Regions from separate parts of the Dysgonomonas sp. GY617 genome, predicted to be linked through region 4. Evidence: riboswitches for the same ligand, from Rfam matches in the RefSeq annotation. Region 4 holds a riboswitch; each other region holds the start of a gene.
What was found. A riboswitch is a leader RNA that binds a small molecule or an ion and turns the genes downstream of it on or off. The one in region 4 is predicted to bind cobalamin.
Positions count from the first base shown of each region.

Region 1: it holds a riboswitch for cobalamin, as region 4 does, so the genes downstream of both, IR022_RS08090 (TonB-dependent receptor plug domain-containing protein) here and IR022_RS00585 (TonB-dependent receptor) in region 4, are expected to answer to the same signal.
Region 2: it holds a riboswitch for cobalamin, as region 4 does, so the genes downstream of both, IR022_RS03535 (thioredoxin family protein) here and IR022_RS00585 (TonB-dependent receptor) in region 4, are expected to answer to the same signal.
Region 3: it holds a riboswitch for cobalamin, as region 4 does, so the genes downstream of both, IR022_RS03560 (TonB-dependent receptor) here and IR022_RS00585 (TonB-dependent receptor) in region 4, are expected to answer to the same signal.

Region 1 covers NZ_JADCLR010000007.1:220,937-226,453, reverse strand. The annotation lists gene IR022_RS08100 (LysM peptidoglycan-binding domain-containing protein) at 1-457, shown strand, start outside; gene IR022_RS08095 (MBOAT family O-acyltransferase) at 655-1,959, shown strand; cobalamin riboswitch at 1,994-2,151, shown strand; gene IR022_RS08090 (TonB-dependent receptor plug domain-containing protein) at 2,288-4,264, shown strand; gene IR022_RS08085 (YncE family protein) at 4,306-5,397, shown strand; gene IR022_RS08080 (ABC transporter substrate-binding protein) at 5,464-5,517, shown strand, end outside.
Region 2 covers NZ_JADCLR010000001.1:840,468-845,984, forward strand. The annotation lists gene IR022_RS03525 (DUF3868 domain-containing protein) at 1-168, opposite strand, end outside; gene IR022_RS03530 (AraC family transcriptional regulator) at 155-994, opposite strand; cobalamin riboswitch at 1,962-2,164, shown strand; gene IR022_RS03535 (thioredoxin family protein) at 2,280-2,519, shown strand; gene nrdI (class Ib ribonucleoside-diphosphate reductase assembly flavoprotein NrdI) at 2,528-2,896, shown strand; gene nrdE (class 1b ribonucleoside-diphosphate reductase subunit alpha) at 2,886-4,976, shown strand; gene nrdF (class 1b ribonucleoside-diphosphate reductase subunit beta) at 4,995-5,517, shown strand, end outside.
Region 3 covers NZ_JADCLR010000001.1:847,231-852,747, forward strand. The annotation lists gene IR022_RS03555 (sirohydrochlorin cobaltochelatase) at 1-507, opposite strand, end outside; gene IR022_RS03560 (TonB-dependent receptor) at 529-2,808, opposite strand; cobalamin riboswitch at 2,937-3,136, opposite strand; gene IR022_RS03565 (helix-turn-helix domain-containing protein) at 3,311-4,189, opposite strand; gene IR022_RS03570 (M24 family metallopeptidase) at 4,350-5,517, shown strand, end outside.
Region 4 covers NZ_JADCLR010000001.1:164,550-170,066, reverse strand. The annotation lists gene IR022_RS00590 (sirohydrochlorin cobaltochelatase) at 1-614, opposite strand, end outside; gene IR022_RS00585 (TonB-dependent receptor) at 614-2,788, opposite strand; cobalamin riboswitch at 2,841-3,043, opposite strand; gene IR022_RS00580 (cobyrinate a,c-diamide synthase) at 3,231-4,541, shown strand; gene IR022_RS00575 (hypothetical protein) at 4,631-5,517, opposite strand, start outside.

The sequences.
Region 1 (5,517 bases), on a different contig from region 4:
TTCAGATTACAATAAATATCCATTGTTTTTTGAGCAACTACCTTCTTTAGGAGCAGATTTAATAGTCATTTCTTTAGGAACAAATGAGGCTTTTAATAAATGGACAACGCCCTATTATGTTTCACAAATGCAAGAGTTTATAGATAAGATAAAGAAAAATAATCCAAAGTCTATAATCTTATTAATGACGCCTCCGCCTTCATTGTTTAAAAGAAGAACTCCTAATACTTTTGTAGAAGGATATGGAGAGGCTATGAAAGGATTGAAAGGCTGTGTAGTATGGGATTTGTTGAATAAGTTGGGCGGCGTACAAGCTCCTCTTAATAAAGATTTTGCTCCATTGATGGCTAAAGATAAAGTGCACTATACAAGAGAAGGATATGAAAAGCAGGGAGTGCTTTTCACTACTGACTTTTTGACTGCTTATGATAACTATGTAAAAAGTAGAACTAATTGAAAACTGTGTTAACTAACTTAGAATCTTATTTCTCTATAACTACAGATCAAATACGATCTTGGTTTGAGTATGACCCAAGCAACCCGCTTTTATTTAGCTCGAGTTTGTTTCTTGGATTCTTTTTGGCTTTTTATTTAGTATATATATTGACTCGGAAATACGCACATTTTCGGACAGTATATGTTTTACTCTTTTCGATGTTTTTCTACTATAAGGCAGGAGGCGAGTATTTCATATTATTGATACTGTCGGCTCTCATTAATTATATACTGTCTGAAGTAATGGACTTATCTACAAAGAAGTCAGTCCGAAAAACAGTGCTTACAGTTACAATAGTTCTCAATCTGTTAGTGTTGGCGTATTTCAAATACATGAATTTCTTTATTGGGAATTTAAACAGCCTATTTCACGAGAATTTTCAACTTCAACATATCATTCTACCTGTTGGTATATCATTCTTTACATTTCAGGCAATAAGCTACTCTGTTGATTTGTATCGGAGGGAACTTAAGCCGGCTAAGAATGTTCTGGATTTTGCTTTTTATCTCTCTTTCTTTCCTCAATTGGTTGCTGGACCTATTGTGAGAGCTAAGGAATTTCTTCCGCAGATGTATCGTGAGATAAATTTGTCGAAGAAAGAAGCAGGTCTAGCTTTATTTTTGATTATTACGGGTTTGATTAAAAAGTCTGTTATATCCGATTATATATCTCTGAATTTTGTAGACCGTATTTTTGATAGTCCTTTAAGTTATACACCATTCGAAACATTAATGGCTACTTATGGTTATGCTTTACAGATCTATTGTGATTTTTCGGGTTACTCTGATATGGCTATCGGTATAGCATTATTAATGGGATTTAAACTTCCTGAGAACTTTCGTACACCTTATAAATCGGTTTCGGTGACTGAGTTCTGGCGTAGATGGCATATTTCTTTGTCGTCTTGGTTGAGAGATTATTTGTATATTCCATTAGGAGGAAACAGAAAAGGACGATTCCGCACATATTTCAATCTATTTTTAACGATGCTTATTGGAGGTCTTTGGCATGGTGCGGCATGGAAATATATTGCATGGGGTGCATTACATGGCGGAGCACTTGCTGTTGAGCGTTTATTCAGGCAGTTTGTAAAACTTCCCGAAAAGAATATATTTGTTAATCTGATTTGCGGAATTATCACTTTCCATTTTGTAGCATTTTGTTGGATATTCTTTAAAGCCAACGATTTTGAAGTTGCCACAGCGGTTATAAGTAATATTAGCCGACTCGAATATAATCCCGAGGCATGGCTCATGGTAATCCAAGGATACCGAAATGTATTTATACTTATATTTATAGGTTTCATTTTACATTTCACACCTAAGCGTGTGAGTGATATGGTTGAAATGGGCTTCCTTAAGTTACCGTATATTGGACGTGCTATTATTGTAGGTGGCGTATTCTGGTTGGTATATGCAACTGCGTCTAGTGGAACGCAACCATTCATCTACTTCCAATTTTAACAATTTTGTTTGGATGAATTAGGTTTTATAACATATCTTTGCACCGTTGTTTTGCTCCTGTAATAAATATTTAAGAAGGATGCAAAAAGGGTAATCAGGTGAAAGACCTGGACAGACTCGCTACTGTAAGCATTCTATTTGTAAATGAATAGAATGTAAGTCAGAAAACCTGCAAGACGACAAAAAGTGATACTAAACAGCTTTCGAGAAATAGAGCTGAAGATCAAAAACTGTCGATTCATTCTTCTTTAGAATATTTCCAATGTAATTTCTTCACAATATTTTGTCCGAAAGCTAAATCTATTATTGATTTATAGGCTTTCAGTATATGAAGTATTCTTGTTTTCTCCTTATATTTCTTATTTCTCAGTTCTGCTTCTTCGAAGTAGATGCTCAGAATAAAGATTCCATAAAAATTCAGCATATCAATGAGGTAACTGTAACTGCACAGGTATTACCTTCGGTTTCGCGTGCTGCCTCGCCTCTTCAAGTTATGACTTTTGCCGATTTAGAGCGTATTGGTGTGCAATCAATCTCTGATGCTGTAAGACGATTTGCGGGAGTAATGGTGAAGGATTATGGTGGAATAGGTGGTTTGAAAACTGTTTCAGTAAGGGGTTTAGGTGATCAGCATACTGCTGTATTATATGACGGAATAGCTTTTAGCAATTCTCAATCAGGGGCAACTGATATAGGGCGTTTCTCTTTTGAAAATATATCTTTTATATCACTCAATATTGGACAGGCTGACGATATATTTCAATCGGCAAAGGCTTTTGCTTCTGCGGGAACTCTGAATATTAAAACGGCAAAACCTCAATTTGGGGATAAAAAGTATAAAGGGCAGGTTCTTCTTCATGGAGGATCATGGGGTATGTTTAGTCCGGCAATCGTTCAATCTTACAAAATATCGTCCGCATGGGCTACTACATTTAATGGAAGTTGGCAAAGAGCTGATGGAAATTATCCTTTTAAGTTTAACACTGGAGAAAAAACAGAACGTCGTAATCGGAATAACTCAGATGTTGATATCTGGCAAGGCGAATTAAATGTATACGGTGATCTGAAAAGTGGTGGGACGCTTCAACTGAAAGCATTCTATCTTGATTCGGAAAGAGGAATTCCCGGAGCTGTGATATCTGGTAATATAGAAGCCAATGAAAGACTGTGGAATAAAGATTTCTTTACACAAGTAAATTACGAGAAAAAAATCAACTCGAAATTTTCGCTACAAGGATTAGGAAAGTATTCCAGATTGTATAGTAAATATTTGGATGTTGATGCTATATATGATAACGGATTTATTATTGATAAATATACTCAGGTTGAATACTATGGTTCTGCATCGGCATTGTATCAGCCTACTGATATTTTTTCTGTATCATTGGCGCAAGACTATGCTTATAATAAACTAACCTCCAATTTTGTAAAACAACAATATCCATCGCGAGGAACTTCATTAACGGCTTTGAATGCACAGGTTAAGACCAACCGATTGACTGCTACTGCCGGTATATTAGGAACATACATTGGCGAGAACGTGAAGCAGGGAGACCGCCCTAAAGATAAAACGCGATTGTCGCCGGCATTCAGTCTATTGTATAATCCTTTTGACATAGGTTTGAGATTCAGAGCTTCTTATAAGGATATATACCGTGCCCCAACATTTAATGAAATGTATTATTTCCGTATGGGAAATACAGCATTACGTCCTGAGATTTCAAAACAATATAATATAGGTAGTACATTCTATCGATCTGTGAGCGAAAAGTATAGTTTGCTTAATATTTCGGTTGATGCCTATTTAAATAAAGTAAGAGATAAGATTGTAATATTTGCGGCAGCTCCTCAGGTTCTGAAAATGACGAATCTCGATAATGTAACTATATATGGGGTTGATGTTTCTACAACATCGGAGATTGACTTGTCATCTTCATTAAAGTTAATAGCTATTGGTGCATATAGTTATCAATCGAGTGAAAATGATGATACTAAAAAGCAAATTCCTTATACACCCGAGCATAGTGGGTCGGGGTCGATAAGTTTCGAAAATCCTTGGGTAAATATTACTTATAGTTTTGTTGCCAGTGGTAAAGTCTATTCTAAACTGGATCATACAAAATCAACGCGAATAGATGCTTATAGCGATCATTCGGTATCAGTAAATAAGACTTTTTTATTAAAACAGACCAAGCTAAGGTTACAGGCTGAAGCATTGAATCTATCAAATAAAAATTATGAAATAATACAGGGATATCCTATGCCGGGTAGGTCTTTTAGAATATTGGCGGCATTTACATTATAAAAATTATTAGAGAGTACTCATTTTAAACTAAATATATAATTATGAATTATAAAAATCTTTTGTTTAGAAGCATGCTTCTAACATTGTCTACATTGTTTCTTGCTTCTTGTTCTAGTGATGATGAAGTTGATTATGATGTGTGGACTCCACCTTTATCTTCTACTCAGGGTGCATTTATTTTGAATAGCGGTAATCAAGGCTCTAATAATGCGTCTCTAGCATTTTATGATAAAGAGACAAAAAAATGTAATCCAACAGTATTCCAGTCATTAAACAATGGTCTTGAATTGGGCGATACTGCACAAGATCTTATTGTTTCTGGAGATTCTATTTATATTGCAATGTATGGTTCGGGGCTTATTTATGTGACCAATATACAAGGTAAATTAGTGAAAAAGATTGTTTCAGAAAGAGATGGTAAGGCTCAAAAACCAAGAAATTTTGCTTCTGATAACAAGTATGTATATGTTACTTATTTCGATGGTTATGTTGCTCGTATTGAACGTAAAACATTATTGGTAGATGCAACTCAGGTTAAAGTTGGTAATAATCCGGAAAATCTAAAGATTGCCAATAATAAAATTTATGTAGCAAATTCGGGAGGAATGAACTATCCTAATTATGATAAAACTGTATCAGTTATCGATATCGCTACTTTTTCGAAGGTTAAAGATATTGAGGTTGTTTTAAACCCTACTACACTTGAGATTGACAGAAGAGGAAATGTATATGTTATCTCTATGGGTAATTATGGTGATGTACCTAATACTCTTCAACGTATTAATCCTAATTATTCAGTTGATTCGTTAGGAAACGCAACGTTGATGAAAATCAACCCAACTGGAGATAGATTATATACTATTTATGCCCAATACGGAGCTCCAACAGTAGATTATAAAGTATATCATATTTATGATCAAAAATATGTGGATGGAAGCTTTGTAAACAGTGATGTTAAATTCTCAGCGAGTCCATCTACTTTGGATTTTGATCCTGCAACAAAAGAAATCTATATCGGAACTTCTGATTATAGAACTAATGCTGAAATGTACATAATTTCGACCACAGGTAAATTAGTTAGCCATTTCAACACAGGTGGTCTTAATCCTGCTGGTGCCTTTTTTATTAAATAAGAGTATTGTGTTAAATACAAAAGGTCGTTATAGAATATATAACGACCTTAATTTACTTTAAAGGTAATGAGAAAAAATTATTTGTTTTTACTTCTGGTATTTCTTATCACTTCTTGTTCA
Region 2 (5,517 bases), 680 kb from region 4:
CAAAGGTAACTCCAACTGCTTGTCGCCATCAGAAAGTACAGGAGCAAATAGATGACTCCGATTAGTATCTATCTTGCGGCATATAAAATGCATATTTAGGCTAATATAGAACTGTTCGTCTTGTCGCTTCATCTCAACAAGGCTGTATTGAATTTTACACATACTCATATTCGAACATATTAAATTTGATACTATTTTTGCAGCAGAATTCGATAAGTTCTGTTTCCGACTTAAAGTTGTACTTATCTAAAATTTCATCTAACGGTAAGGTGTCATATACCAAAGTATAATTTAGGCTTTTTACTTTCTGCATCATCAACCATTTGAGAGGAGTAGTATTGAATTCAGTTTTAAAATGCCGAGTAAATGTCTTAGTAGTCATACAGCATTCCTCAGACAGTTCTTTAACTGTAATTTTATCTGTGTATTTTGCAAACACAGTCATTCTAAACTTGCTTTCATTTAATACAGTAGGAGAGAAGAATCGAGCTAATAAGTCTTTAGCATAAAACTTACGCATAATAAATAACCATTCCATTTTCTTCAAATGAAAGAAACCTTTAGAGGAAAATTCGCCATTCTTATAGTATATAATTTCAGATAAAAAGTAACGAAGAGGTTTCTTTATTTCTAATTCATCAAGTCTCAATTCATCAGGAGTATATTTTGCAATAATATTAAATAACAGAGCCTGTTCGATATACGGTAATAGATTATCAGACTTTAATTCAACACAGGTTGTCGTTTTATTAACAATCCCTTTGTAAGGGGTGTAATTCTTAGACAGAAAGTACATAGAACCTGCTTCAAATACTTTTTTTGTTCCCTGAAAATCATTTATTAGAATTTCTCCACTCATTATGAAAAAAATGCTATTTTCATCAAAACTTCCTATATCAATTATTTCATTCTTTTGATAATGATAATATTGAAAAACATTATCATCTTCTTCTTTTACTATTAGCTTTGCGATAGTTTTGAACTGAACCCCCATTTGTATATTGATTTAGTATTTTATTCTTATCTATATTATAGCAATAACTATATAGCCAATTTTGCGAGATATAACGAGGATATTTAGAAAGATTCCAACTCGTATTTATTCTGGATTCAAAAGTATTAATGATCATAGATTCTTTTTTGAAGAGTTGGGGACAAAATAATGTGAAGAAAGGGACAATCGAAAGACGAATAATAAATGATTAAATAGGAAAGTTAAGCTATAAGTTTGTGCAGCTTTAAATCTAAGATATTGTAAACTGAAGGTATACAACAATTAAGAATACCCTAGCATTAGGTCGTTATTGAGAAATACAAAGTAAAATTGAAACTCTTTTTTTATATGTCTATCTGCCTGATATAGTGTTGTTAAATAAGATTCTCTTTCTGTCAGTTATTGTGAATATAAAAGCTATTTAAAATTTATCTTGATTCGTATTACTTAGAGTTAGAAGATGTTTCGATAGAGAATATAAAATCAGTTATAATATGCTATTGAGATAAATGAAATATTTATAGTTACATAAAAAGGAAATAGACATTGGAATAAAATAAGTCTGCTAGCCTAAGTTTGATACGATTGTCCCTTTTTGTTGATATTTTGTCCCTTTTTTGTTTCGGTGTGTTAATTAACTTTCTTATAATTAGTTTATTGTGTAAAATACACCTTCTGTTTTTGATAATTTGATTCGTCCTAGTTCTTCTTTTAAGAATAGTGTGGCTACGATTCTTATTTTTATATTAAAACCTTCTTTTAGTCTATACTAAGCTGATAGTATAAATACTTCTCAGAAAGAATGTATTCTAATCTTTTGATAACTTAATTTTCTACTGTAAGTATTCTATTTTTGGAAATTTAGAATATCTATAATCGCATATAGTTTTCTTTTTTGTGAATATTAATGATGACTTATTGGTAATTAAATTTTCATTTTAGAACATTATTCTCAAATAATTGTTTAATCTTTGTATAAGATTTTGGTGTCATAAACTTGCATCTTCAAGTATGTGATGAAAAGGGAATCAGGTGTAAATCCTGAACAGACCCGCTGCTGTAAGCTCTAAAAGATGTTTTCACAATACCTATTGCCACTTTTAAAAACTAAAGGGAAGGCCGTGAAAAAAGGAGTAAGTCAGAAGACCTGCCAAAATAAAAAGAAAACTTTTTCTTTCGGGTGTAAAGATGAGTTTGCTAAAAAAAGATATCTCATAAAATAAAAATGTGTGGAGTGTAGTATTTTACTAAACTCTTATTTTCTATATATTAATCAAATAAAGACATGAAGAAGATAATAAAATTCGAAAAGGAAGATTGTAATCCATGTAAAATGGTTTCAGAATATTTTAAGACTTATGATGTCTCAATAGAGGCAGTAAATCCATTCAATAATCCAGAGACTGCCATGAAATACAAAATCCGTTCTGTTCCTACCACTCTTCTAGTAGACAATGACGAAATAGTGATGCGCGTAATCGGATACCAGCCGAATGAACTTAAGTCAATGATAGATTCTTTATAAAGAAGAAGATGATTATTTATTATGATAGTAAGACGGGAAATGTAGAACGTTTCGTTCATAAGATTCGTTTATTGACAGACTGGCGTTGTATCAAAATGTCTGATTCGATGTTGGCTGATAGGAAAGGGCATTTGATTACCTATACTACTCAAATGGGGGCTGTTGCGGAAACAACACTCAGGTTTATGGAACAAAACAGTGATTTCATTCTGTCTGTCTCCTCCAGTGGAAATATGAACTGGGGAGCCAATTTTGGATTGGCTGCTGATAAAATAGCCGAAAAATATGGCATCCCTATATTAATTAAATTTGAATTATCCGGATTAGAGCGTGATGTAAACAGCTTTATCCTAAAAGTAAAAGAATATGCAAATTAAAAAGTGGATACTCCTCAATAATGAGGTAATGATAAAAAAGGACGAGGATTTCCAATTGGAAAAAGATAAGGAAGCAGTCCGCTCTTATTTTCTGGATTATGTAAATAAAAATACAGTCTTTTTCTATACCCTAAAAGAAAAGATAGATTACCTGATAGAGAATAATTACTACGAAAACCTCTATGAACAATACTCATTCGAAGAAATAATGCGGGTCTATGCGCTTATTTATGAGCGGAAGTTTCGCTTTCCTTCATTTATGAGTGCTTTCAAGTTTTTTCAGAATTACGCTTTAAGAGATGATAGTGGAGAGAAATTTTTGGAAAGATACGAAGACCGTGTTGCCTGTATAGCCTTATACTTAGCTCAAGGAGATGTTAACCAAGCAATAAAATATGCAGAATTGCTAGTTAATCAGGAATATCAACCAGCTACACCTACTTTTTTGAATGGAGGAAAAAGAAGATCAGGCGAATTGGTTTCTTGCTTTCTTGACGAGATAGGCGATAGCCTCAATTCTATAGGTTACGCTATAAACTCTTCGATGAAATTATCTTCTATTGGAGGTGGTGTGTCTTTGAATCTTTCTAAATTACGGGGACGCTCAGAAGCAATAAAAGGAGTGGAGGGACGCGCAAGCGGCGTATTGCCTATTATGAAATTATTAGAAGATGTTTTCTCCTATGCCAATCAATTGGGACAACGTCCCGGAGCCGGAGCTGCATATTTAAATGTTTTCCATTCAGATATAGAAGAGTTTCTGGATTGTAAGAAAATCAATGTGGATGAGAAGGTTCGTATAAAATCTCTTTCCATAGGTGTTATTATACCTGATAAGTTTATGGAGTTGGCGGAGAAAGATGAGCCATTCTATGTCTTTTATGCACATTCGGTGTTCAGAGCTTATGGGAAATATCTCGATGATATGGATATGAACTTGATGTATCAACAGCTTGTGGATAATCCCAAAGTCAGAAAAAAACGTTTGAGTGCCCGTGTGTTATTGGTTAAAATTGCACAAACTCAGAAAGAGAGTGGGTATCCTTATTTGTTTTTCAAGGACAATGCGAACAGAGAGCATGCACTCAAAGATATAGGCGAGGTAAAGTTTAGTAACCTTTGTACCGAGATTATGCAATTGTCGGAAGTTTCTGAAATAAACGATTATTTCCAGGAAGATATTATTCGCAGAGGTATATCCTGTAATTTGGGTTCTTTGAATATTGTTACAGTTATGGAGAATAGCCGGATAAAAGAAGCGGTATCTACAGCTATAGATGCTTTAACTGTAGTTTCCGATATTTCGAATATAGACGTAGTTCCTTCTATCAAAAAAGCGAATGATGAGTTGCATAGTGTGGGATTGGGGGCGATGAATTTACATGGCTTTTTTGCGAAAAACTTCATTGCATATGAAAGTATTGAGGCTCTTGACTTTTGTAATGTTTTCTTTATGATGATGAATTTCTATTCATTAGAGCGTTCCATGGAAATAGCACGAGATAGAGGTATTACATTTAAAGACTTCGGCAAATCTGAATACGCTAAGGGTACTTATTTTGACAAATATGTAAATAAGGAATATTTACCACAGACAGATAAAATAAAAAGTCTATTTGAGGGACTACATATCCCAAATAGTCAAGACTGGCAAATTTTGAAAGAGCAAGTGATGCAACATGGACTATATCATGCCTATCGTTTGGCAATAGCGCCTAATCAGTCTACGTCGTATATTATGACTTCGACAGCATCTGTAATGCCAATTGTAGATACGATTGAAGTTCGCGAATATGGCGACAGTACAACTTTTTACCCTATGCCGTATTTGACAAATGATAATTTCTTCTTTTACAAATCGGCATATGAGATGGATCAAAAGAAAGTGATGAAGCTAATTGCTGTAATCCAGCGTCATGTGGATCAAGGTATATCTACTATTCTTCATACTAAGAGTAGTGATACTACCCGCGATATTGCTAAATATTATATTTATGCGCATAAGATAGGTTTAAAATCATTGTATTATACACGTACACGGAAAGCTACAATTGACGAGTGTGTGTCATGTTCTGTATAATTAAAAAAGAAATAAGAGATGAGCGAAATAAAGAAATTTAGGGCCGTAAACTGGAATACACCCGATAATGATTATGTGGAGATGTTCTGGGAGCAAAATCTTAAACAATTCTGGATTGACACCGAATATATTCCATCGAAAGATATCGATTCATGGAAGTCTCTATCTGCCGAAATGCAGGAAGCATATAAAAAAGCACTGGGTGGTCTGACATTGTTAGATACGTTACAAAGTCATACAGGGATGCCGAAAGTGATAGATCATATTGAGGGATTACAGAATAAATCGGTACTGTCATATATGTGTATGATGGAGGCAATACATGCCAAATCGTATTCAACTATTTTTTCGACAGTAGCTACCGCTGCCGAGATTGATGCTATCTTCGAATGGGCTTCTAGTAACGAGCAATTACAGCTGAAAGCAAAAACGATAGATTCAAATTACCGTAAACTGGATAAGGCGAATGTCTCAACCGAAGATATTTATATGGCTCTGGCTTCGTCTGTAATGCTTGAAACTTTTCTTTTTTACAGTGGCT
Region 3 (5,517 bases), 680 kb from region 4:
TGATACAGCTTCTACGTCTTCATCGGCTTCAAGCAGACACGAACTTTTAGCAACTCTAATATCAGGAAATGGAACCATAAAGTTCTTCTTCACGTCAGTATTCATCAAACTTAGATACTCTTCTCCTGGTATAATGTGTAACGATTGTACATAAACTGTTTTATAGCCTGCAGCACCAATAGCTGTTAACCAAAGATCGGGTTGTGCAAAAGCTTTACCCAACTGTGCATAAACACGCGATACGATTGTACGTGATGTAAACGAGAGATAAATATCCGTGTTAGGATAAGCAGCTTTATAATCGGCTATAATTTTTTCGTAAGTAGCTTGTGGTTGTTCATATGTACTACCGAATGAACAGAGTAATAAAGCTGTGTCGTGATTTTTAGCGATTTGAACTGGGTTTCTGTCATCTTTCTTGTTGTCATCATCATCAGAACATGAAGTGAATATGCCTATTGACAGAAATAAAGTCAAGGCAAACAAGTTTTTTAGAATTGTTTTCATAATAGAATAATTTAATAAGTATTATTTATTTTGATTTTGGAATTTTATAGTAACTGAAGTATAATAGTTTCTACCCGGAGAGGTTGTTGCTCTGTTATGACCAAAAGGAGTACGGTCTACATAGTTAAAGATATTATCTACTCCCAGATTAATGTCGAGATTCCATTTTTTCTTGTTTAGTACAGAATGAGAAGTATTTATACGCCACAATTGAAAACCTTTCGTATTTCCATCGGAAGTGTAATACCGTTTAGATTGATATCGCCCATTTAAACTTACTCCCAATTTGTATTTCTGCCACGAGTGAGACCAAGATGAGCGGAATGCGATATTATGACGAGATGTGGCATTCATATATACATATTTCATATAATCGTCAGATGTTTCATCATCAGTTCGTTGAGCTTTTGCATCTAAATAACTGTATCCGCCACCAATTTTTATGTTCATTGGTAAATCGGCATCAAAAGTAACATCAACCCCATAGGTACGTGCTTTCGCTAAATTAACATACTGCATGGTTTCTTCTACCAACTGCATTTTATCTTCAACTGAAGTTGGAATTGTTTGAAGGGAGATCATGTCTCGAATACTATTGTGAAAGCCTGTTATGCTTGCTTTAAATTTAGGTAAGTGGTATTCAATGCTTGTAGCATAGTAATTCGATTTTTGAGGTTTTAGATCCCTATTACCATAATAAGCCTTATACTTACTCATAATTGTAGCATAATATTGGTAGTATAACTCTTTTATAGTCGGAGCTTTAAAGCCATTGGAATAGGTGGCACGCAGATTGAAGTCTCCTAATTTATACATTGCCGAAATTTTGGGCGTTAGGGTCTGTCCAAAATCTTTATTATAATCTAGTCTTAAACCTGCTGTTATGTTGAACTGATCTGTTATATTCCATTCATCTTGCACGTAAGGAGATAAAGCGTAAGTAGAAGACCTATCTCCCTGCAATCTACGAGGCGACACTAGCTCGTCCCACATATACTCTAAACCTGCACTTAGCGTATTCTTTTTACCTAAATAAAAGACACCTTTTGAGTTGCTTAACCATCGGCGTTGAGATGTTTGAAGAATACGGTCATCGGGATAGTAAACGATCCTATTTCCGTTTTCATCAAAATAGTCGGTATATTCACGGTTTGTATAATCATAGTAATAGTCATAACGATCATAAGATAAATCGAATGAAAGAAAATTCTTTCCTGTAAGATTGTATTTTGCTCCTGTTGCGTAGGTCTGATTACGATAATAAAAATCATTTAATCTCCATAATGGAATCCCTGTCGGGCGATAAGTCCATTTTTCATGAAATGAGGCATCTGCTGTTAAGATTAAGTTTTTATTTACTTGATAAGATAAATTCTGTGACAGCGTATAGTTAGTCGATCTGTTTACTGTCTTGGTAACACTGTTATTGTATAATGTATTTCGATGCCATTCTTGGGTAGTATTTCTCCATCCGTCTGTATGATTAAAGATGAATGAGCTTGTTGAATTCCATTTACCATGGTTGAAACTAAAGCTGTTTCCTTGGTCTATATCCCCGTATTCTCCAATTCGGGTTGTATTGGATGCACTGAATTTATCTTTGTTTTTCTTTGATATGAAATTGATAACACCTCCAATTGCATCCGAACCATATAGAGAAGATACTGCACCTTTTACAATTTCAATTCGATCAATATTATGCATATTGATTCGGCTTAAATCGTTCTGACCACCAACGTCGCCATTTATCCGTTTACCGTCGATAAGAATTAGGATGTAATCGTTTTTCAATCCGTTTAATTGAAGGTTACTTCCCATGTCGTTCCGATTGAAAGTGAGAGAAGAAGATAATCCACCTAATACATCTTCTATGTCCCGACCCGCATACTCTTTTAATGCAGCACCCTTAATCACTTCAGTCTGCACAGGGGCATCCTTAAGATAGTGCTCAGTTCCTGTTCCTGTAACTACTATCTCATTCATTGAGGTGGGTTTGCTCTTCAAGGTCAAATTGACAAGAACTGAAGTATCTTTGATTGTTATAGTGCTTTCTGCAGGATTATAGCCAATGTAAGATGCAATTAGAGTGTAAGTATTGGGCGATAGATGGTTGATTGCATAATTACCGTCTTTATCAGTAGATACACTGATGTTGGTATTATGGAGATGGATGGTTGCACCAATGAGTGCTTCCTTATTCGAAAAGTCAGTGATAGACCCTTTGATCGAGAATTTTTGTGCATACAGCAAGTGACAACTTATTAAGAGCGTCACTAGGGTTAATAATGTACGATGGCTCATATTTTGTTTTATTTTAGTCAAATAAAATAAAACATCGAGTTTCCTTTACGCAGCTTATTACTGCTAAATAAAATAGTGATAAATACCTTTTTGCGAGTATCATACACAGCTTTCTATTCCTGGAAGCTTGGTGTTTATTATGATCTAGCAGGTCTTCTGGCTATCCTCTGGTCAAAAACCTTCCCATATCTATCCGATACAGTGGTTATAGAAATTTTGACCAACATAATGAGGAATTACAGCTGCAGGTACAGCCCCGGATTTTCACCGGGTTCCCTTTCATTAAAGTATAAGAAATACTTCAATTACTAAATCAGCGTCAAAGGTATAAAATATATTTATATAAGATAATAATTATTTATTTGATAATTTGTAGGTCGTATTATTTCTAATTGTTACTAATTATAGTAATCTTATTTAAGGGGATAGTAGATTCTCTGAAAATGACATTAGGCTTAAAATAATATCAAGGTATGCGATTTATCTCTTTTTCTTATCTGTTTTAGTACTTATATCTGTATTCGGAGGGTGTCATATTTGTATGTTTTTTGAAGAACCGACAAAAGAGTGATGGCTCAGTAAAGTGCAATGCATCGGTGATCTCCGTGATTGACAAATTTGAAGTCTTTAATATTGATTTTGCTTGTGCTATGATAGCTTCATTTATCCAGCTAAGAATAGATCTTCCTGTATGTTTACGTATCATGGTTGTGAGATATTTGGTCGTTAAATGCATTTCGCTTGCATAGAAAGAAACGCTTCTTTGTTCTTTGTGATATTTATATAATAAATCAAAAAATTGAAGGGTTAGTTCTTTACCTCTTGTATGTTTATTGTTTTGCTCTGGATTGTCATTGTATAGATCTTTTATATCAGTAAGAAGAGCAAGTAATAGATATTTAAGTATATCTAATTTGCTTTTACTATGTTCTCTGTAATAATGCATCGAAATATTATTATGGTGTTTTCTAAATATATCAAAGTGACTATCACTTAATTTTATACATGGCATTTGACGTATTTCCTGAAAAAGAACAAAGTCATTGGATAAAGAATCTCTGGAGACTAAGTCTAAAGAGAAGAAGATAGTATCTATATGCAAGTCATCTGAAACGGTTATAGGTTCCATCATGGAGTGGGGTAATACCACCATCAAAGTACCGGGTTTTAGTTCTCTTTTTTGGAAATTTATCTTCAATTCTGCACTACCTTCCACACAAATTGCACAAATGAATCCACTAACAGAATGTGGATAATTTGTCAATCCCTTCCTTACTGAATCATCTGTCTTATTTACAACTATCCCCTCTATATCAAGTAGACCTATTTCTTTTGATACATAAGATATGTCATAGTTTTCTATCTCAGTTATACCTTCCATTTGACTATGTAAATTTACTGTAAAGAAGATGTTTATATTTCAATAAAACAAACCTATTGAACATTTATTGTTCTTTTCGGATAATATTCACCGAGACAATAACCCATTACTTTGCAGTAGTTCTTTTTCAAATAAGAGTATAAACTAAAAATATTGAAGTATGAAAACAAAAATGACAATTCCAGCACCTTTATCATTCAGAGAACGCGATCGTCGTTGGGAGATAGCACGCACAATAATGAGAAATAATGAGCTAGATACACTTATTATTTACGGAGATAGAGAATCTGCTGCACCCGCACCATTTTGTATCGATCATTATTTTACAAATGATAGACTAGGTTCTGTAGTGATTTTTCACAAAGAGGCAAAGCCGGTTGTTATAACTTTTGCTCCTATGATGGTTGCCGACCATATGCAGGCATCTATGCGTGGAGATCAACAATGGATTGAGCCCGAACAAATATATGTTGGAAAGACAGGTGCAAACATTGGAAATATGCTCAAGGAAATAGGTTTACCTGATAGACCAAAGATTGGAATCATTGGACTAGAGCCATATCCTCCATTTTATTTCGATGGAGCATTGCCTCACCGTACATGGAAGGGTATAATGGAGGCATTTCCTAATGCTGAAATTAAGCCAGTTTATATGGATTTTTTCAAACTAGCTGCCCCGAAAAGTGAGGAAGAATTGGCTTTGGTTAGATATGCTGCACATATTGGTGAAGCAATGAGTGAAGCTATGCGCATAACAGTGAGACCTGGGGTAAGTGAAGCTGAAGTAGCGGCAGCTATAACCTCTACTTGTATTTCGATGGGAGGATTTACAGCCGAAATTTTAATGGGGTCGGGTCCTGAATATATTGCTTGGGGACCTCCTGCTTGGCAATATCGCTCTCAAGCTCCACGAATAATACAAGAAGGAGATATTGTTTTGTCAGAGATATTTGCATTGTACGGTATGTATGAGACTCAACATCAAGCAGCAGTGGCAGTCGGAAATATACATCCAGACTTGGAACGTGCGGCTCTGGTAGCTCGCGAGTGTTATGAAAGAGGAGTTGACGTTCTGAAAGCTGGAGTAACTTTTGGCGAAGTTGTTGATGCAATGGAAAAACCCCTTTTGGATGCAAAAGGATGGCATGTACACCCCTTGATACACAGTATAAATCCTTATGGTCCAATTGGATTCGGAACCGCACCAGGTATAGAGATACTACCTCAAGCTAGTAGATATGGTAATGTGGGTAGGTTGCCAAACCCCGGTAGAGATTTGGTATTACAGGCAGGAATGTGCTTTGCTTTTGAACCAAACTGTGCTTTTG
Region 4 (5,517 bases):
ACAAAACAATTGCTGTGACCTTTGGCTTTCAACATATAGTCGAGCATAGCATACTGAGCAGTATTAGAATCGGATGTACCATGTCCCACCCAAACATAAGCAGTATTAGGGTCAATATTTTTGGTTAATACACCTATTAGGTTCTCATAATCCTCAGGGCTATAAAGCAAAGGATCTCCAATTCTGATTTCTTTGAAGTCCGATCGCATCTCTGCGACATCTTTCTGTATAGACTCCATTTCTACTCCATCGATTATAGTGGATGGCTGAATTAGAATATGGGTATAACCGTCCTTTTTCAACTGCGCCAACGCATCTTGTGGTTTTTGCTTCATGATGCCACGTTCGCCTAAACGCTTTATTACAATTCGTGCAGTATATGCCTCACGCACTTCCACACCGGGAAACTCTGCCTGAGCTTTTTTGTTCAAGGCATCGATAGTCATCGCACGGGTATCATCGTGTGTAGTACCAAAATGGACCATTAGTATTGCTGCTTTATCGTGTCCTTGCAGATTTTCGAATATATTAGAATGCTCGTGGTTTTTACCTCCGTGAGCAGATACATTTACCATTGCTGCGAGCATTAACAGTATAAAAAGTAGATTTTTCATTAGTTCTTAAATTTTAAGGTTAAGCTTGCAAATACAGTTCTTCCGGGAGAAGTAGTTGCATATTTACTTCCAAAAGGTTTCTCGTCTCTGAAATTGAATATATTTTCGATTCCAAATCCGGGTTCAAAAATTAGTTTTTTTGCTCCTGTAAACGAATGGCTTGTTGCCAGATTCCACAATTGAAAAGGGCGGGCATTCATGTCCGAATAGTATGTTTCGCTTTGTAAGCGACTATTCAAGTTCACATTCAAACGATACGTTTTCCATTCCTTCATCCAGTTTCCGTTTACAATTCCTGTATGGCGACTCGACCCGAATAGTGGTTTATTTTCGACTCTGTTACGAGCATCCAGGTAACTATAATTCAAGCCTATCGAAAAACCTTCTCCCAGAAATGTATTCATCGAAACATCTACACCCTGAGTACGTGCCTTAGATACATTGTTGTACATATAACGGGTTTTAATACCGCCTGCCTCATCTTCGGGAGTGAGTGGTTGCACTTGTCTGTCGATAATATCTTTTATATTATTGATATAACCTGTTATCGAAAGGGTAAAATGATCGCTTATATACTCGGTATTAAGAGAGTAGTAATTAGATCTTTCAGGTTTCAGATTTGTATTTCCCTGACTAACCATGCTTCCCGATATTTTATCGTAATACAACTCTTGCAGATTGGGGGCTCTGAATCCTGCGGCATAGGATGCTCTGAAATTGAAATGATCTAAAGCATACATAGCCGAAACTTTTGGATTGAATTTATTTTTGAATGTTTCGTGATGCAGCAAACGAAATCCGGCAACGACCGATAAACGCTCTATTACCTTGATTTCATCCTGAGCATAAAATGCCATTGTATATGCCGATTTGGACTCTGCTAGACTTTCGGGATTTTTCATATACTCGTTCATGAAATCGAGTCCCGTATTTAATTTATGATTTTCACCGAGGCTGAATACGCCTTTTATCGTGGTATTGAAAAGACGTTGACGCTTGGTAAGGTCACGATCTCCGGCTTCAAACTTTCCTGATTTCTTCAAGTAATCTTTATAATACTCGTAGTTATCGAAATAGGAATCGAATGTGATGTAATTGACGTGTTTTCTGAAATGATAATCTCCTCCTAGAGCAAAGTTGTAATCTTTGTAAAACATATCGTATGCATAGTCAGCATAAGGACGATCGGTTTTCTTATCGAAATAAACTCCTTTGGTATAGATCGACGATTTCTTGGTCGGATTATACATAAACTTCTGAGATACGGTATTCGATTTGTAAGCTGCCATAGCCTGCTTACCTGTTTCTACTAAGGTATCTCGAGTGGGTTTACTCAGAGATTTAATCTCATACGGACTCAATTGCCACCCTTCGGTTTGTCGGCGTTGGTAGGTAGTTTGAGAAAACAGCTTGCCTACTTTAAACCCTAGGTTGGTATTCTGGTTGAATTGTCCATACTTAGAAACTCGTGTTGCAGATACAACATCTACAGTACTTTGTGGAGTATTGGTTATAATATTAATTACACCACCCATAGCCTCCGAACCATATAGAGAGGAAGCTCCTCCTTTTACAACTTCTACACGCTTGATGTTACTCATATCAATACGTTCCAGATCGTTATCGCCACCCACGTCTCCGGCCAAACGTTTACCGTCAACTAGAATAAGAATTTGCTTATTTCTAAGACCATTCATTACAATGTTGTAAGCTCCTTTGGTTGCAATAGAAGTAGACAGAGCAGCCAAAGCATCTTCGAAATTGAGAGTTCCTGTATTACTGATCTCCTTAGCAGTAATCACTTCAACAGGTACAGGTGTGTCTTTTAACCGGTGATAAGTTCCGGTTCCGGTAACAACTACCTCATTTAGATTTAAGTAAGATTTCTTTAATTGGATAACCATTTTGTCATCCGATTGGTTTACGTTTTGCTTCTGAGTCTCAAAATCCATCCGGCTCGTCCGCATCACATACTCTCCATTGGGCACATCTTTAAACATAAATTCGCCCTGATCGTTAGTTACTACACCGATTGTAGTTCTCTCCAAACGAACCGTTGCACACAATACAGGCTGACCTTCTTCATCAAGAACTTTTCCTTTCAAGGTCATCTGAGCAAACGCAAGACTTACTATACAACACCCAAGTGCTGTTAGCAATAGCTTCTTTCTCATTATAAAATGAAAATAAATTGTTTATAATAATATTCTTGACCCCGAGAATATATAAATAACTGGTTTGTTAGGCAGGTTTCCTGACTCACTCTATTTTGAACGCCTTCCCATTCATGCTGTAGAACAGTGGCAAAAGAATTGTTCAAAATTTTAAAGAGTTCACAGTAGCGGGCACTGTTTCGGATTCTGACCGAATTCCCTTTTAAATGCGAGAGACGAGTGTCTCACAGCATCACCTTAACGACCGCAAAGATACTTTTAATCTATTTTAAATAAACGGTATTCAGAAAAATAAATAAAACAAATAACATCATAGATACAGCTTATGATGTAAATTTTATATTTTTGCAATACAATAATAATTATAAAGCCATAAATTTTTTAGCTGTAAACAACAGTATTACAGCGAGATAAAACTTTAAATATTCACAATTACTTATATATGGATAAGACTTCTCGTTTCCTTATATCGGCTACAACCTCCGGTTCGGGCAAAACCACCCTTACTCTGGGTCTTTTGAGAGCATTGAAAAATAGAGGACTCAAAACTCAACCATTTAAATGTGGTCCTGATTATATTGATACTAAGTACCACGACATGGCTTCGGGTAATCACTCTATTAATCTCGATGTATTTCTTGCCTCCACGCATCATGTAGAATCGCTCTATTCGAAGTATGCAACCAACAAAGATGCTTGTATTGTTGAGGGCGTCATGGGCTTATATGACGGCTATAACCGCATGCAGGGAAGCAGTGCCCAGATAGCTGAATTGCTAGATATACCTGTTGTGCTCGTTATCAATGCTAAATCGATGGCTTACTCTGCCGCTGCTCTACTCTTTGGTTTCAAGAACTTCTATAAGAATATAAATGTAGTAGGTGTCATCTTTAACTTTGTAGCTTCCGATAGTCATTACAGTTATCTGAAAGATGCTTGTGAAGATGTAGGACTAGAGGCTTTAGGGTATTTACCGAAGGATACGAATGTTGAAATCCCATCGCGTCACTTGGGATTAAATATCGAAAAGGAATTTATATTTGATGAGTTTGCCAACAAGGTGGCTGCACTTATCGAAAAACACATAAACGTTGATCGTCTACTCGAAATTACTGCGACCAATAAAATAACCAACGCCTCGAAAGAAGAAGAAGAAAAAGCAAAAGGTAATCTAAATATTGCTGTGGCTTATGACGAAGCTTTTAATTTCATCTACCACGAGAATATTGAGCATCTGAAAAAACTAGGCAATGTTTCATTTTTTAGCCCTATAAAAGATAAAGAACTACCTCTAAATTCTGATTTGGTATATCTACCGGGAGGCTATCCCGAATTATATTTGAAGGAATTGAGTAGTAATACATCAATGCTCGAAAGTATCAGATCATATATAGAAAACGAGGGTAAATTGATAGCCGAATGTGGTGGTATGATGTATCTCTGTACTTCGATTGCAGACAAGGAGGGTATTGAATATCCTATGGTTGACATTCTTAAGCAAACTGCCACCATGCAACACATGAGATTAAAACTGGGATACAGATCTTTCACTTACAAGGGGCAATGTATCAAAGGTCACGAATTTCATTATTCGAAAGTAGAAGACCCCCACAACAATACGTCTACTGTAACCCAAATACATAATGCTAAAGGAACTGAGGTGGATACCAAACTTATAAGATATAAGAATACAATTGCAGGCTATACTCACATCTATTGGTCTGAACTCGATTTAATGAAATTGTTTGAGTAACTCTACGTTTACTTTATTCACAATACAGAAAAACCCCGAAAGCCAATATATTGCTTTCGGGGTTTCTTATAGTTATAGCTGCATTTATATTACATGGGTACTCTCATCCTTAAGTTAGGATTTACATACACATTTGTACAATCGCCAATTTTTATAGTGATTGGTACACGTCCACTTTCGCAGTTATTTTTTGTTTGCGTCACATAATAAGTAGCTCCATCAACCAAAACAGTCGTTAAGGGCAAAACTCCTGCTGAAACAGCTGTGGCATACCATTTTATATTTTCGCCATTTACACTTACATTAGCTAATGTATTTACCGGTAACTGACAAACCTTACTTGGTTGAACACCAGCATCTACCGAATCGGTTCTTTTTACGACTAAAACTGTACCTGTTACAATACAAGTAGCATTGTACTTAACCTGCACCCTATAGGTACCATAGCCAAATGTACGCAAGTCAATAAATGAAGCTGTACTTATTGTACCAGTAAAATTTGGGTCTCCTATTTTTGTCCATACATACTCCGTGTACTCTGTACCAAAGAATCCATCTGCTGTAAGAGTATAGCTTGCAGGAACATCAGCATCTATAAAGTGACAAGTCCAGTCGGAAGGAAAACCATTAAACTCTCCTGAGTTATAGGCATCATAAGTTATATTGGTATTATTCTGACCGGCAACTGTACTTTTATCTCTGAAATGAAGCGTCATCCCCCCTGTTGCATTGATATCTTTTATGTTGACAAAGTTAAAGTCACTACGACCTCCCAATAATTTTAAATTTGCCTGTGTACCTGATGTACTACTTTTCACAAACAATATCAGACAGGTATTCCCCGACATGGTCAATCTTTCTTTAACAGTCTGAATATCCCCTCCTACCGACAATGTATATGTACCACCTGCGGTTAAAAATAATTGGTTAAACATATTATGCCCGGAGAGAGAACCAACTGTGCCCTTAAACTCTA